2 regions of the Stenotrophomonas sp. SAU14A_NAIMI4_8 genome follow, and region 1 is predicted to be linked to the other one. Evidence: riboswitches for the same ligand, from Rfam matches in the RefSeq annotation. Region 1 holds a riboswitch; the other holds the start of a gene.

The links. Region 1 has a riboswitch for glycine ahead of C1930_RS17840 (trimeric intracellular cation channel family protein). Riboswitches for the same ligand answer to the same signal wherever they lie in the genome.
Region 2: another riboswitch for glycine. It lies ahead of gcvP (aminomethyl-transferring glycine dehydrogenase); the one in region 1 lies ahead of C1930_RS17840 (trimeric intracellular cation channel family protein).

The regions. Positions count from the first base shown of each region.
Region 1 covers NZ_CP025999.1:3,948,872-3,955,297, forward strand. The annotation lists gene C1930_RS17820 (NAD(P)/FAD-dependent oxidoreductase) at 1-1,229, shown strand, start outside; gene C1930_RS17825 (nuclear transport factor 2 family protein) at 1,331-1,762, opposite strand; gene C1930_RS17830 (hypothetical protein) at 1,834-2,244, opposite strand; gene C1930_RS17835 (GIY-YIG nuclease family protein) at 2,318-2,584, opposite strand; glycine riboswitch at 2,626-2,715, shown strand; glycine riboswitch at 2,729-2,833, shown strand; gene C1930_RS17840 (trimeric intracellular cation channel family protein) at 2,918-3,535, shown strand; gene C1930_RS17845 (MdtA/MuxA family multidrug efflux RND transporter periplasmic adaptor subunit) at 3,869-5,056, shown strand; gene C1930_RS17850 (efflux RND transporter permease subunit) at 5,053-6,426, shown strand, end outside.
Region 2 covers NZ_CP025999.1:3,203,822-3,210,247, forward strand. The annotation lists gene C1930_RS14725 (hypothetical protein) at 1-244, opposite strand, end outside; gene C1930_RS14730 (multidrug effflux MFS transporter) at 305-1,543, opposite strand; glycine riboswitch at 1,843-1,945, shown strand; gene gcvP (aminomethyl-transferring glycine dehydrogenase) at 2,008-4,875, shown strand; gene C1930_RS14740 (VOC family protein) at 5,167-5,577, opposite strand; gene C1930_RS14745 (amino acid permease) at 5,698-6,426, opposite strand, start outside.

The sequences.
Region 1 (6,426 bases):
CGGGCCTCTGGGCCACCCGTGCCCTGGCACGCGAACGGATCAGGATCACCCTGGTCGACCGCCGCAACCACCACCTGTTCCAACCCCTGCTGTACCAGGTCGCCACTGCGGGCCTGTCCGCACCCGATATCGCCGCGCCGCTGCGGCATATCCTGGGCCACCAGCGCAACGTGGAAGTGCGCCTGGGCGAAGTGGTGGGCATTGAAAAACAGGCCCGCCAGATCACCCTGGCCGACGGCAGCACGCTGGGCTATGACAGCCTGCTGCTGGCCACCGGCGCCACCCATGCCTACTTCGGCAACGACCAGTGGGCCGCCGATGCGCCAGGCCTGAAAACCCTGGACGATGCAATCGCCCTGCGCCGCAAGCTGCTGCTGGCGTTCGAGCGTGCCGAAGCCGAGCCAGACCCGGAGAAAAAAGCCGCCTGGCTGAGCTTCGCCGTGGTGGGTGGTGGCCCCACCGGTGTGGAACTGGCCGGTACGCTGGCCGAGATCGCCCGCCACACCCTGCGCAACGAGTTCCGCCATATCGATCCGGCCAGCGCCAAGGTGCGACTGGTGGAAGCCGGCCCGCGCGTGCTGTCCTCGTTCCCGGAAGTGCTTTCGCTGAAGGCACGCCGGCAGCTGGAAAAGCTGGGCGTGGAAGTGCTGACCGGCACCCCGGTCAGTGATATCGACAGCCAGGGGTTCAAGCTGGGCGACCAGTTCGTGCCCGCGCGCACGGTGGTGTGGGCGGCCGGCGTGGCCGCCTCACCGCTGGCAAAGACCCTGGACGTGCCGCTGGATCGCGCCGGCCGGGTGCAGGTGCAACCGGACCTGACCCTGCCCGGCCACCCCGAACTGTTCGTGGCCGGCGATCTGGCTGCGGTCAGCCAGGCCGATGGCCGCCCCGTGCCTGGCGTGGCACCGGCCGCCAAGCAGATGGGCAAGCACGTGGCCGAAACCATCCGCGCGCGCCTGCACGGCAAGACCGAACCCGGGGCATTCAAGTACGCCGACTACGGCAACCTGGCCACCATCGGCCGCATGGCCGCGATCGTGCACCTGGGCAAGCTGCAGCTGTCAGGCATCCTGGCCTGGTGGTTCTGGCTGGCCGCGCACGTGTTCTTCCTGATCGGCTTCCGCAACCGCATCGTGGTGCTGTTGAACTGGGCCGTGGCGTACTGGAGCTACCAGCGCAGCGCGCGCATCATCTTCGGTGATGACCAGGACGACCGGCGCCCGAAATAACGGGCGGGAAAACGGGGTCGGATCCCTTGCACTAGATCCACGCCATGCGTGGATGAATGACCGTGCGGGCCGCCTTGGGAACATCCACGCATGGCGTGGATCTACTCTGCCTTCGGCTTGGGGTACCACAGCGCGTTGACGATAACCCAGCGCTGGTCGAAACGGCCCATGTGGAAGTAGTCCACGAACCACGGCGTTTCCAACCGCACCGAGGCGGCGTTGCCGGTCACATCCAGCACCGTGCAGCGACGTTCCCATTGATCCTTTGGGGTCTTCAGTGCGCCCTGCCGGGTCAGTGCAACCAGTTCTTCCTTCGACATGCGGCGCAGGCCCAGGCGTTCGTCGGGCGTATCACCCAGCACGGCGCGCTTGGCCAGGTCCGGATGCAGCGCGCGGGCGACACGCTGCGGGTCGCCCTCCAGTTGGCCATCGACGTAGTCATGGCAGGTCGCTTCGATGGCTGCCAGGGTGGAGGGGTCGGCGGTGGGGCTGGTGGCTGCAGCGACAGCGAACAACAGGGCAACGGTGGACATGGGTGTCTCCAGCGCTGGGCGTGTGGCGATGGTGGCATGGCTGGGGGATCCCATCCACGCATGGCGTGGATCTACGGCATCAGACCCATTTCATCGGCACCCAGTTGCAGGTACATGAAGGCCGCCGCTGCGTCCGGCATCGGCTGTCCCTGCGGGAACGTATCGAGCCATGCGGTAATGCGCGCATGACGGCCCTTCAGCGCGTCGCCCAGCGCTTTCTTCTCGGCTGCCGTTGCCCGTTGCTGCATCTCGTCGCGCAGCTCGTCATCGGCGATGCCCCACTTCTCGGCCAGCGGGATCAGATCGACCAGATCGGGGGGCACCTGATCGCGGCGCAGGCCAATGACTTCAGGTGTGGTCGGGCCGCGCTGCGCGGTCAGTTCGGCGGCGGTGCCGATCTGTCCGTGCTGCAGCGACGGCGGGGTCTGGGCGCCTGCCGGCAGAGCGGTGCAGAGGGACATCAGCAACCAGCGGTGTTTCATCGGACCGTCCCTGTGTCGATGGGTGTGGCGATGATGGCATGCCACGGGGTACCCATCCACGCATGGCGTGGATCTACGGGATCGCGGCCTGCAGCCAGGCCAGCTTGCGTTCGCGCGGTTGCTGCTTGAGCTGCCATTCGGCACGCGAGGCGGCCGCGCGGTCGGGGTACTCGCGCACGGCCAGGATCTGCAGCGGCGGTCGCGCCCGGGTATAGCGCGCGCCCTTGCCGGCCTGGTGGGCGGCGAAACGGGCCGCCACGTCGGTGCTGATGCCGGCGTAGTAACTGCCGTCGCGGCATTCAAGCAGGTACAGGAACCACGGGCGGGGGGACGGGGCCATGCCGCCGATTATGCCGTGCTGCACTGCAGCGGATATACTGGCGCCCGAATGCAGGAGAGAGGCGCCGCGCTGGCGCCCGCCGAAGGCGCAGGCTCCCATGATCGCTCAGGCCGGTGGGCTGGAATCCCACCAACCATGCATTCGACACGCCGAGCTGGAGAGAGGTCGCCGGGCACGCCCGCCGCGATCCGCCGAAGGGGCACGCGGTTCATCCCGCTGAACTCTCAGGCAAAAAGGACAGCGGGAGCGGCACCGGTCATCGTCATTCCGTCATTGCGCAGGCAGTGGCGGTATATGCGCATGGCCGGCCCCACCGCGCCCGGAGCCTGACCCATGCTGCTGTCCATCATCTACCTGATCGCCATTTCCGCCGAAGCCATGACCGGCGCCCTGTCTGCGGGCCGCCGCCGCATGGATCTGTTCGGCGTGGTCATGATTGCCTGTGTGACTGCCCTCGGCGGCGGTTCGCTGCGCGACATCCTGCTGGGGCATTACCCGCTGGGCTGGGTGAAGCATCCGGAGTACCTGGCCTTCACCGTGTGTGCGGCGCTGATCGCCACCTGGGTGGCGCGCTGGATGCACCATTTCCGCCGCACCTTCCTGGTGCTCGATGGCCTGGGCCTGATCGCCTTCACCCTGATTGGTTGCTCGATCGCGCGCGAGGCCGGCCACGCGATGCCGATCGTGCTGATTGCCGGCATGCTGACCGGCGCCTTCGGTGGCGTGCTGCGCGACATCCTCTGCAACGAAGTGCCGCTGATCTTCCAGAAGGAGCTGTACGCGATCATCTCGCTGCTGACCGGTGCGGTGTATCTGCTGTTGCTGCATTGGGGCGTGGCCGATGCCACAGCGATCCTGTGCTGCCTGGGCGGTGGCTTCGCGCTGCGCCTGCTGGCGATCCATTACCGCTGGGAAATGCCCAAATTCGTGTACCACGACGAAGTGCATTGAGCAGTGCGTAGAGTCGAGCTTGCTCGACTGCCGTGCTTCGTAGAGTCGAGCCTGCTCGACTGCTCCCGGCAAAAGCAGTCGAGCAAGCTCGACTCTACGAATCCAGGCCCCGCCAAGCAGCCCCGCACGCCCCACGCCGCAGCGCCATGACCTTGGTCATGCGGCAATCGGCAGGCTGATTCGCTACCATGGGCGCCCCGTCGCACGCGCGACGGCATCCAGCCACGCCGCGCTGCGGCCCCGCCAGACAACTCCCCTCCCCCGCTGCCCGCGGCGCACGATGCGCGAGCGGGCGTACATGTCCCTGCGCGTGCGCAGGGCGCAGGATGCCCCATGTCCGCTGTCGAGTCGCCCCGTAGCACCCCGCCCCGTTTCCGTCGCGCGTGGCTGATCGCCGCCGTGCTCGTGGCCGCCGCCGCGCTGGCCTGGTGGGCCTGGCCGCGGGCCGATGCAAGCGCAGCCGCCAGCAGCCCCGGCAAGACGGTACCGGTGCGCGTGGCCCGGGCCAGCGCCGAGCCGCTGGTACTGCGCCTGAAAGCAGTGGGCACGGTCACTCCGCTGCACAGCGTGGTGGTGCGCAGCCGCGTGGACGGCGAGCTGATGCGCCTGCAATTCCAGGAAGGCCAGCAGGTGAAGGCCGGCGATCTGCTGGCGCAGATCGACCCGCGCCCGTACGAAGTGAAGCTGGCGCAGGCACAGGGCACCCAGCAGCAGAACCTGGCGGAGCTGGAAAACGCCGAACGCCAGTTGCAGCGTTACCGCGAACTGCAGCGCCAGCACTTCGTCTCGACACAGGAACTGAGCGACCAGCAGAGCAAGGTGCGCCAGCTGCAGGGCCGCCGCATCAGCGACCAGGCTGCCGTGGACGAAGCGCGCCTGCAGCTGCAGTACACCCGCATCATCGCCCCGGTAAGCGGCCGCGTGGGCCTGCGCCGGCTGGACGTGGGCAACCTGGTGCAGGCCAGCGATGCCGAAGGCCTGGTCACCCTGGCCCAGACCGCGCCGATCAGCGTGCTGTTCACCGTGCCCGAACCGGAACTGCCGGCGCTGCTGGATGCGGTACAGGCACAGCCGGCGCTGGCCGTGGAAGCCTGGGACCGCGAAGAACGCACGCAGCTGGCGCACGGCGCGCTGTCCAGCGTGGACAACCGCATCGACACCGCCACCGGCACGTTGAAGCTGCGCGCGCAGTTCGACAACGCAGACCAGGGGCTGTTCCCGAACCAGTTCGTCAATGTGCGGCTGCAACTGGGCGAGCACCCTGCCCTGCTGATTCCCGATGCCGCTGTGCAGTTCGGCAGCCAGGGCAACTACGTGCACATCGTCGACAAGGACAACAAGGCGCAACGCCGCACCGTGGTGCTGGGCCCGGCCGATGATGGCCGCGTAGCCGTGCGCTCGGGGCTGCAGGCCGGCGACCAGGTGGTGATCGAAGGCATCGATGGCCTGGAAGATGGCACCGCCGTGGAGATCGTGGCCGAACCCGCCGCGCAGGCGAAGGCGGCCAAGGCCGGCGCATGAACCTGTCGCGCCCCTTCATCCTGCGCCCGGTCGCCACCACGCTGCTGATGGTGGCCCTGCTGCTGTCCGGCGTGCTGGCCTATCGGCTGCTGCCGGTGGCCGCGTTGCCGCAGGTGGACTACCCGATCATCCAGATCACCACGCTGTATCCGGGCGCCAGCCCGGAGCTGACCACGCGCACCATCACCGCGCCGCTTGAACGCCAGCTCGGGCAGATTCCCGGGCTGAAGCAGCTGTCGTCGACCAGCTCCGGTGGTGCTTCGGTCATCACCCTGCAGTTCGGCCTGGAGGTGTCGCTGGGGGTGGCCGAGCAGGACGTGCAGGCGGCCATCAACGCCGCCGGCAGCTTCCTGCCGGACGACCTGCCGGTGCCGCCGGTGTACCGCAAGGTGAACCCGGCTGACACGCCCATCATCACCCTGGCGGTGACCTCGCAGGGCCTGTCGCTGCCGCAGGTGCATGACCTGGTCGACACCCGCATCGCCCAGCGCCTGGCCCAGCTGCCCGGCGTGGGCCTGGTCAGCCTGGCTGGCGGTCAGCGGCCTGCGGTGCGCATCCAGGTCAATGCTGCCGCGCTGGCGGCCAATGGGCTGGGCATGGACCACATCCGCACGGCCATTGCGGCCGCCAATGTGAACCTGCCCAAGGGCAGCTTCGACGGCCCGATCCGTGCGGTGATGCTCGATGCCAACGACCAGATGCGCAGCGCGGACGAGTACCGTGCGCTGGTGCTGGCCTGGCGCGAAGGCGCACCGCTGCGACTGGGCGACGTGGCCACCATCACTGACGGCGCCGAGAACCGGCAGCTGGCGGCATGGAGTGGTACCGAACCCGCCGTGCTGGTGAACCTGCAGCGCCAGCCCGGCGCCAATGTGATAGCCGTAGTGGAACAGGTGCGCGCGATGCTGCCGCAGTTGCAGGCCACCTTGCCCGCCGGTGTGCAGATGAAGGTGCTGAGCGACCGCACCGAATCGATCCGCGCCTCGGTACGCGGCGTGCAGAAGGAACTGGTGCTGGCCATCGGCCTGGTGGTGCTGGTCACCTGGGTGTTCCTGCGCAACGGCCCGGCCACGCTCATTCCCAGCGTAGCGGTGCCGCTGTCGCTGGTCGGCACCTTCGCGGTGATGCTGCTGGCCGGCTACTCGCTCAACAACCTGACCCTGATGGCGCTGACCATCGCCACCGGCTTCGTGGTGGACGATGCCATCGTGATGCTGGAAAACATCGCCCGCCACCTGGAAGAAGGCGAAAGCCCGCAGGAAGCCGCGCTGAAGGGCGCCGCCGAGATCGGCTTCACCCTGGTGTCACTGACCGTGTCGCTGATCGCAGTACTGATCCCACTGCTGTTCATGGCCGACCTGGTGGGCGCG
Region 2 (6,426 bases), 750 kb from region 1:
GCTCACCGGCCTGCATGATCATGGCCAGCACGTGCGCGGCGCTGTGGGTCTGGCCGGCAATGCGGCCATCCATGCCCAGCACCCATTCGCCATCGCGGCGGACCACACCGGCCAGCAGGGCACGCTGCGGATCGCGCAGTTCGGCATGCGGTTCGACCGGCGAAGCGGTGGCCGCCGCCTTGTTGGCAGCCTGCTTTTCCTGGCGGCGACGCTGGTCGCGGCGGATCTTGGACGTGGTGGACATGGGGGTCGTATCGAACAGCAAGGGGGCGCAAGAATAACCCAGCCCGGCCGCCGCGCCGCTTCACGCCAGCGGCGGCTGCTCCTGGACAGGGGCCTGCAGGGCGCGCTGGCGCATGTGTTCCCAGTACCAGAACACGAAGCCGGCGGCGAAGAAACCGGCCTGGCCCAGCGCCAGGTGCAGGGGGCTGGCACTGAGCAGCGGCGAGACCACGCCGGCCACCACGGTGCTGATCATCAGCTGCACGAAGGCCTGCAGCGACGAGGCCAGGCCGCGCTGGTGCGGGTACATGTCCAGCACCGCCAGGGCCAGGATCGGGAAGATCAGCGCCATGCCGGTGCCGCCCACGAAGATCGGCAGCACCGCCCAAGGCAGGGCCAGCTGCGGCGCCAGCGCCACGTAGCTGATGTTCAGCAGTGCCGACAGCGCGCACAGGGTGAAACCGATGCTGATCTGGCGGGTCGGCAGGGTACGCCCGGCCATGCGCCCGGACAGGAACGAGCCCAGGGTCATGCCGCCAATGGTGGGAATGAACAACCAGGCAAAGCCGCCTTCGCCCAGGTGCAGGTGCTGCATCACGAACACCGGTGCAGAGGCGATGTACAGGAAAATGCCACCGAAGTTGATGCTGCCGGCCAGCGCCAGGCGCAGGAAGCGCGGGTTGAAGCCGATGCGCACGTAGTCACGCAGCAGGCCGCGCGGTGACAGCGGCACGCGGGCTTCCACGGGGTGGGTTTCGGGCAGGAAACGCGCCGTGGCCACCAGCAGCAGCAGCGAGAACACCACCAGGAACCAGAAGATCAGCGGCCAGCCGGCGCCGCTGAGCAGGATCCAGCCGCCGATGATCGGTGCGATGGCCGGGGCGATGCCGAACAGCATGGACACCTGGCTCATCAGCCGCTGCGCGTCATGGCCGTGGTACAGATCGCGGATGACCGCGCGGCCGACGATCATGCCCACGCCGGCCGACAGGCCCTGTACGGCGCGGAACACCAGCAGCGTGCTCAGATCGGTGGACAGCGCGCAGCCCACCGAGGCGCCGACGAACACCACCAGCCCGCCCAGGATCACCCGCTTGCGCCCCCAGGCGTCGGACAGCGGGCCGTGGGCCAGGCTCATCAGGCCGTAGAACAGCAGGTACACGCTGATGGTCTGCTGCACCGCCACTTCATCCACGGCCAGGCGCTGGGCCAGCTGCGGGAAGGCCGGGAAGATGGTGTCGATGGAGAACGGGCCGAACATGGCCAGGCCGGCCAGCAGCAGGGCCATGCGACGGGTGGAGGGTGCAACGGCGGCGGTCATCGGCGGGCGTCCGGCAGGGCCGTGCGCAGCATGCACGGCAGGCGCCGCTTCCCCGTGGCAGGGACGGCGCCAGATGAATACGAGAGTCCACCCATGATAGGCGCCCCGGCCTGCCGACGCCATGGAGGAACGCGGCCACGCAGGGTCCGGGCCATCCTCCATTCAGCCCCGTCAATGCGGCCGCGCCCCACTGCGCCGGTCCGGCAACCGGCTATAATCGGCGGGCAACACGGTGGGAGAAGCGGAACACCGCTGCCGAAGGCGCAACGCCCGTAATCGCTCAGGCCCGATACCACCCGTAACACAACTCTGGAGAGACCGGTTCGATCCGGCGCCGAAGGGGCACGAAGCTGCGGTTTTCCGCGCTTTTAAACTCTCAGGCAAAAGGACAGAGGGGCGCCCCGCAGACCGCCGACCGGCGGCTTGTGCCCGTGCGTGTGCCCTTCCCTGACGGATCCTTCGCCATGTCCCAGAACACCCCCTCCCTGCGTGAGCTCGAGCACCACAGCGCGTTCGTTGAACGCCACATCGGCCCCAACGACGCCGAGATCGCGCAGATGCTCGACGTGGTCGGCCACGCCACGCTGGATGCGATGACCGATGCCATCGTGCCGGCGAAGATCAAGTCGCCCGCGCCGCTGGCTCTGCCCGAATCGATCACCGAAGTGCAGGCGCTGGCCAAGATCCGCGCGATCGCCGACAAGAACACCGTGCTGCGCAGCTTCATCGGCCAGGGCTACTACGGCACCCACACGCCGAACGTGATCCTGCGCAACATCCTGGAGAACCCGGCCTGGTACACCGCCTACACCCCTTACCAGGCGGAAATCTCGCAGGGCCGCATGGAAGCGCTGATCAACTTCCAGACCCTGTGCGCCGACCTGACCGGCATGGAGATCGCCAACGCCTCGCTGCTGGACGAAGCCACCGCCGCCGCTGAAGCGATGACCCTGGCCAAGCGTTCGGCCAAGTCGAAGTCGGATACCTTCTTCGTGCACGATGCGGTGCATCCGCAGACCCTGGAACTGCTGCGCACGCGCGCCGAGCCGATGGGCATCGTGCTGCGCGTGGGCACCCCGGCCGAAGCACTGGAAGCCGAAGCCTTCGGCCTGCTGCTGCAGTACCCGGACACCTTCGGCCAGGTGGGCGACTACAAGGTGCTGGTCGATGCCGTACACGCGCGTGGCGGCCTGGTGGCCGTGGCCACCGACCTGCTGGCGCTCACCCTGCTGGCCGCCCCGGGCGAATGGGGCGCGGACATCGTGGTCGGCAACAGCCAGCGCTTCGGCGTGCCGTTCGGCTTCGGTGGCCCGCACGCGGCCTTCATGGCCTGCCGCGATGCCTACAAGCGCTCGATGCCGGGCCGCCTGATCGGCGTGTCCATCGATGCGCAGGGCAACCCGGCCTACCGCCTGACCCTGCAGACCCGCGAGCAGCACATCCGCCGCGAGAAGGCCACCTCCAACATCTGCACCGCGCAGGTGCTGCTGGCGGTGATGGCGTCCATGTACGCCGTCTACCACGGCCCGGATGGCCTGACCCGCATCGCCCGCCGCACCCACCGCCTGGCCTCGATCCTGGCCGCGGCGCTGCGCAGCGCCGGCGTGCAGGTCGGTGGCGACTTCTTCGACACCCTGCACATCACCGGCGTGCACGCCGATGAGATCCACGCCAAGGCACGCGCCGCCGGCTACAACCTGCGCGCGATCGACAGCGACTCGGTGGGCATCAGCCTGGACGAGACCACCACCCGCGCCGACATCGTGGCCCTGGCCGCCGTGTTCGGTGCCGGCCTGGACGTGGAAGCGCTGGACGCCAGCACCGCCGACGCGCTGCCGGCCGGCCTGCTGCGCCAGTCCGCGTTCCTGACCCACCCGGTGTTCAATACCCACCACAGCGAGCACGAACTGCTGCGCTACCTGCGTTCGCTGGCCGACAAGGACCTGGCGATGGACCGCACGATGATCCCGCTGGGCTCGTGCACCATGAAGCTCAACGCCACCGCCGAGATGATCCCGGTCACCTGGCCGGAGTTCTCGCAGATCCATCCGCTGGTGCCGGCCGACCAGGCGCTGGGCTACAAGGAACTGATCGAATCGCTGGAAGCCATGCTGGTGGAATGCACCGGCTACGATGCGGTCAGCCTGCAGCCCAATTCCGGCGCGCAGGGTGAGTACGCCGGCCTGCTGGCGATCCGCGCCTACCACCGCTCGCGCGGCGAAGGCCACCGCGACATCTGCCTGATTCCGGATTCGGCGCACGGCACCAACCCGGCCTCGGCGCAGATGTGCGGCATGAAGGTCGTGGTGACCAAGACCGATGCCAACGGCAACGTCGATGTCGAAGACATCCGCGTCAACGCCGAGAAGTACAGCGACCGCCTGGCCGCGATCATGATCACCTACCCGTCCACGCACGGCGTGTTCGAGGAGGAAGTGGTCGAGATCTGCGAGATCATCCACCAGCACGGCGGCCAGGTGTACACCGACGGCGCCAACATGAACGCCCTGGTGGGCGTAGCCAAGCCGGGCAAGTGGGGTTCGGACGTGTCCCACCTGAACCTGCACAAGACCTTCTGCATCCCGCACGGCGGCGGTGGCCCGGGCGTGGGCCCGTGTGCGGTGAAGGAACACCTGGCCCCGTTCCTGCCGGGCAAGCTGGGCGACAACGGCCCGGTCGGCATGGTCAGCGCGGCCAGCTTCGGCAGCGCCTCGATCCTGCCGATCAGCTGGATGTACATCGCCATGATGGGCACCGAAGGCCTGCGCAAGGCCACCCAGGTGGCCCAGCTCAACGCCAACTACATCGCCAAGCGCCTGGCCCCGCACTTCAAGACCCTGTACACCGGCCGCAACGGCCTGGTGGCACACGAGTGCATCCTGGACGTGCGCCCGCTGGAGAAGACCAGCGGCGTGGGCGCCGAAGACGTGGCCAAGCGTCTGATCGACTTCGGCTTCCATGCCCCCACCCTGAGCTTCCCGGTGGCCGGCACGCTGATGGTCGAACCGACCGAAAGCGAATCGCTGCACGAGCTGGACCGCTTCATCGACGCGATGATCCAGATCCGCGAGGAAATCCGCGCGATCGAAGACGGCCGCCTGGACCGCGAGGACAACCCGCTGAAGAACGCCCCGCACACCGCCACCGCGGTGACGGCCAGCGAGTGGACCCACGCTTACCCGCGCGAACTGGCCGCCTTCCCGCTGCCCAGCCTGAAGCTGCAGAAGTACTGGCCGCCGGTGGCGCGCGTGGACAACGTGTACGGCGACAAGAACGTGATGTGCGCCTGCATCCCGGTCGATGCCTACAAGGACGACGAAGTCGAAGCATGATCGACAAACGGCCCGCGCAAGCGGGCCGTTTTCGTTTGCATCCACGCATGGCGTGGATCTACTGCCGGCATCCTGGAGTAGATCCACGCCATGCGTGGATGCCGTGGACTCACGGGCCCGGCATCTGCCCCAGGCTCAACTGCCACGACACGCCGAAGCGGTGCTGCACGTAGAGTCGAGCTTGCTCGACTGCTTCACCGCGAACGGCCCGCGCAAGCGGGCCGTTTGTTGAAGGGCGTGTGGACCAAGGTCCACACCCACAAGGATCGGTCCACACCCACAATAATCCGATCACGGGTCCGGCATCTGCCCCAGGCTCAACTGCCACGACACGCCGAAGCGGTCCTGCACCCAGCCATAGCGGTTGCTGAAATCGTAATCGCCCACCGGCATCAGCCAGTGCCCGCCCTCGCCCAGCGCCCGCGCCGCGCGCTCGAACTGCTCGGCGCCGGAACATTCCACGAACAGCGAAATCGACGGGCTGAAGGTGAAATCGTGCACATCCAGGCTGTCGAAGCACAGGTAGTGGGTGCCACCCAGCAGGAAGATCGCCTGCCGCACCTGCCCCGGCACGCCCGCGCCGGCGCCTTCGGGATGGCGCTGCAGGGCCAGCAGGCGGAAATCGGCGAAGGCTTCGGCGTACAGCGCCAGGGCGGCCTCGGCCTGGCCGGTGAACATCAGGAAAGGACGGCTGCGCAGCATGCGGTGCTCCTGTTCGACGGGTCGCTCAGGACCCAGACCATCAGGATCGCACCGCAGATGTAGGCACCATGTATCGGTAGCGCCGGGCCACGCCCGGCGGCCTCGATGCGAAGGCGGCGGTCAGGCCTCGCGCAGGCGCCGTGCGATCGCGCTGCCGGCCGCGATGGTCGCCGTCAGCGCCACCATGGACAGGAACTGCAGGCGAGTCTGCGCTTCGCTGAGCAACAGGCCGAAGATCAGCGCCAGGATGGCCAGCGCACACACCGTCAGCCACGGGAAACCGGCCATGCGGAACGGCAGGCGCGTGCCCAGGCGGTCGGCGCGGCGGCGCAGCACCAGCTGCGAGACCAGCGACAGCGTCCACACCAGCAGGCAGGTGGAGCCGACGATGTTCAGCAGCACCGGCAGCACCTTGTCCGGGAACAGCAGTTCCATGATGGTGGCGGCGAAGCCGAACAGCACGCTGGCCAGCACGGCGATCACCGGCACCTGGCGCGGGTCGGTCCAGCCCAGCACGGCCGGTGCTTCGCGGCGCTGGGCCAACGAGAAGATCATGCGCGAGGCACCGTACAGGTTGGCATTGAGCGCCGACAGCAGGGCGATGACTGCGATCAGGGTGATGGCCGTGGCCGCGCCTGGAATGTTGGCGACCTGCAGCACGGCGGCAAACGGCGATTTCAGCGACTCGCTGTTCCACGGCACCACCGCGATGATGACGCTGAGCGAACCAATGTAGAACACCAGGATGCGCCAGGCCACGGTACGGATGGCACGGGCGATGCTGCGCTCGGGGTCTTCGGTTTCCGCGGCGGCCACCGCCACGATCTCGGTGCCGCCAAAGGCGAACAC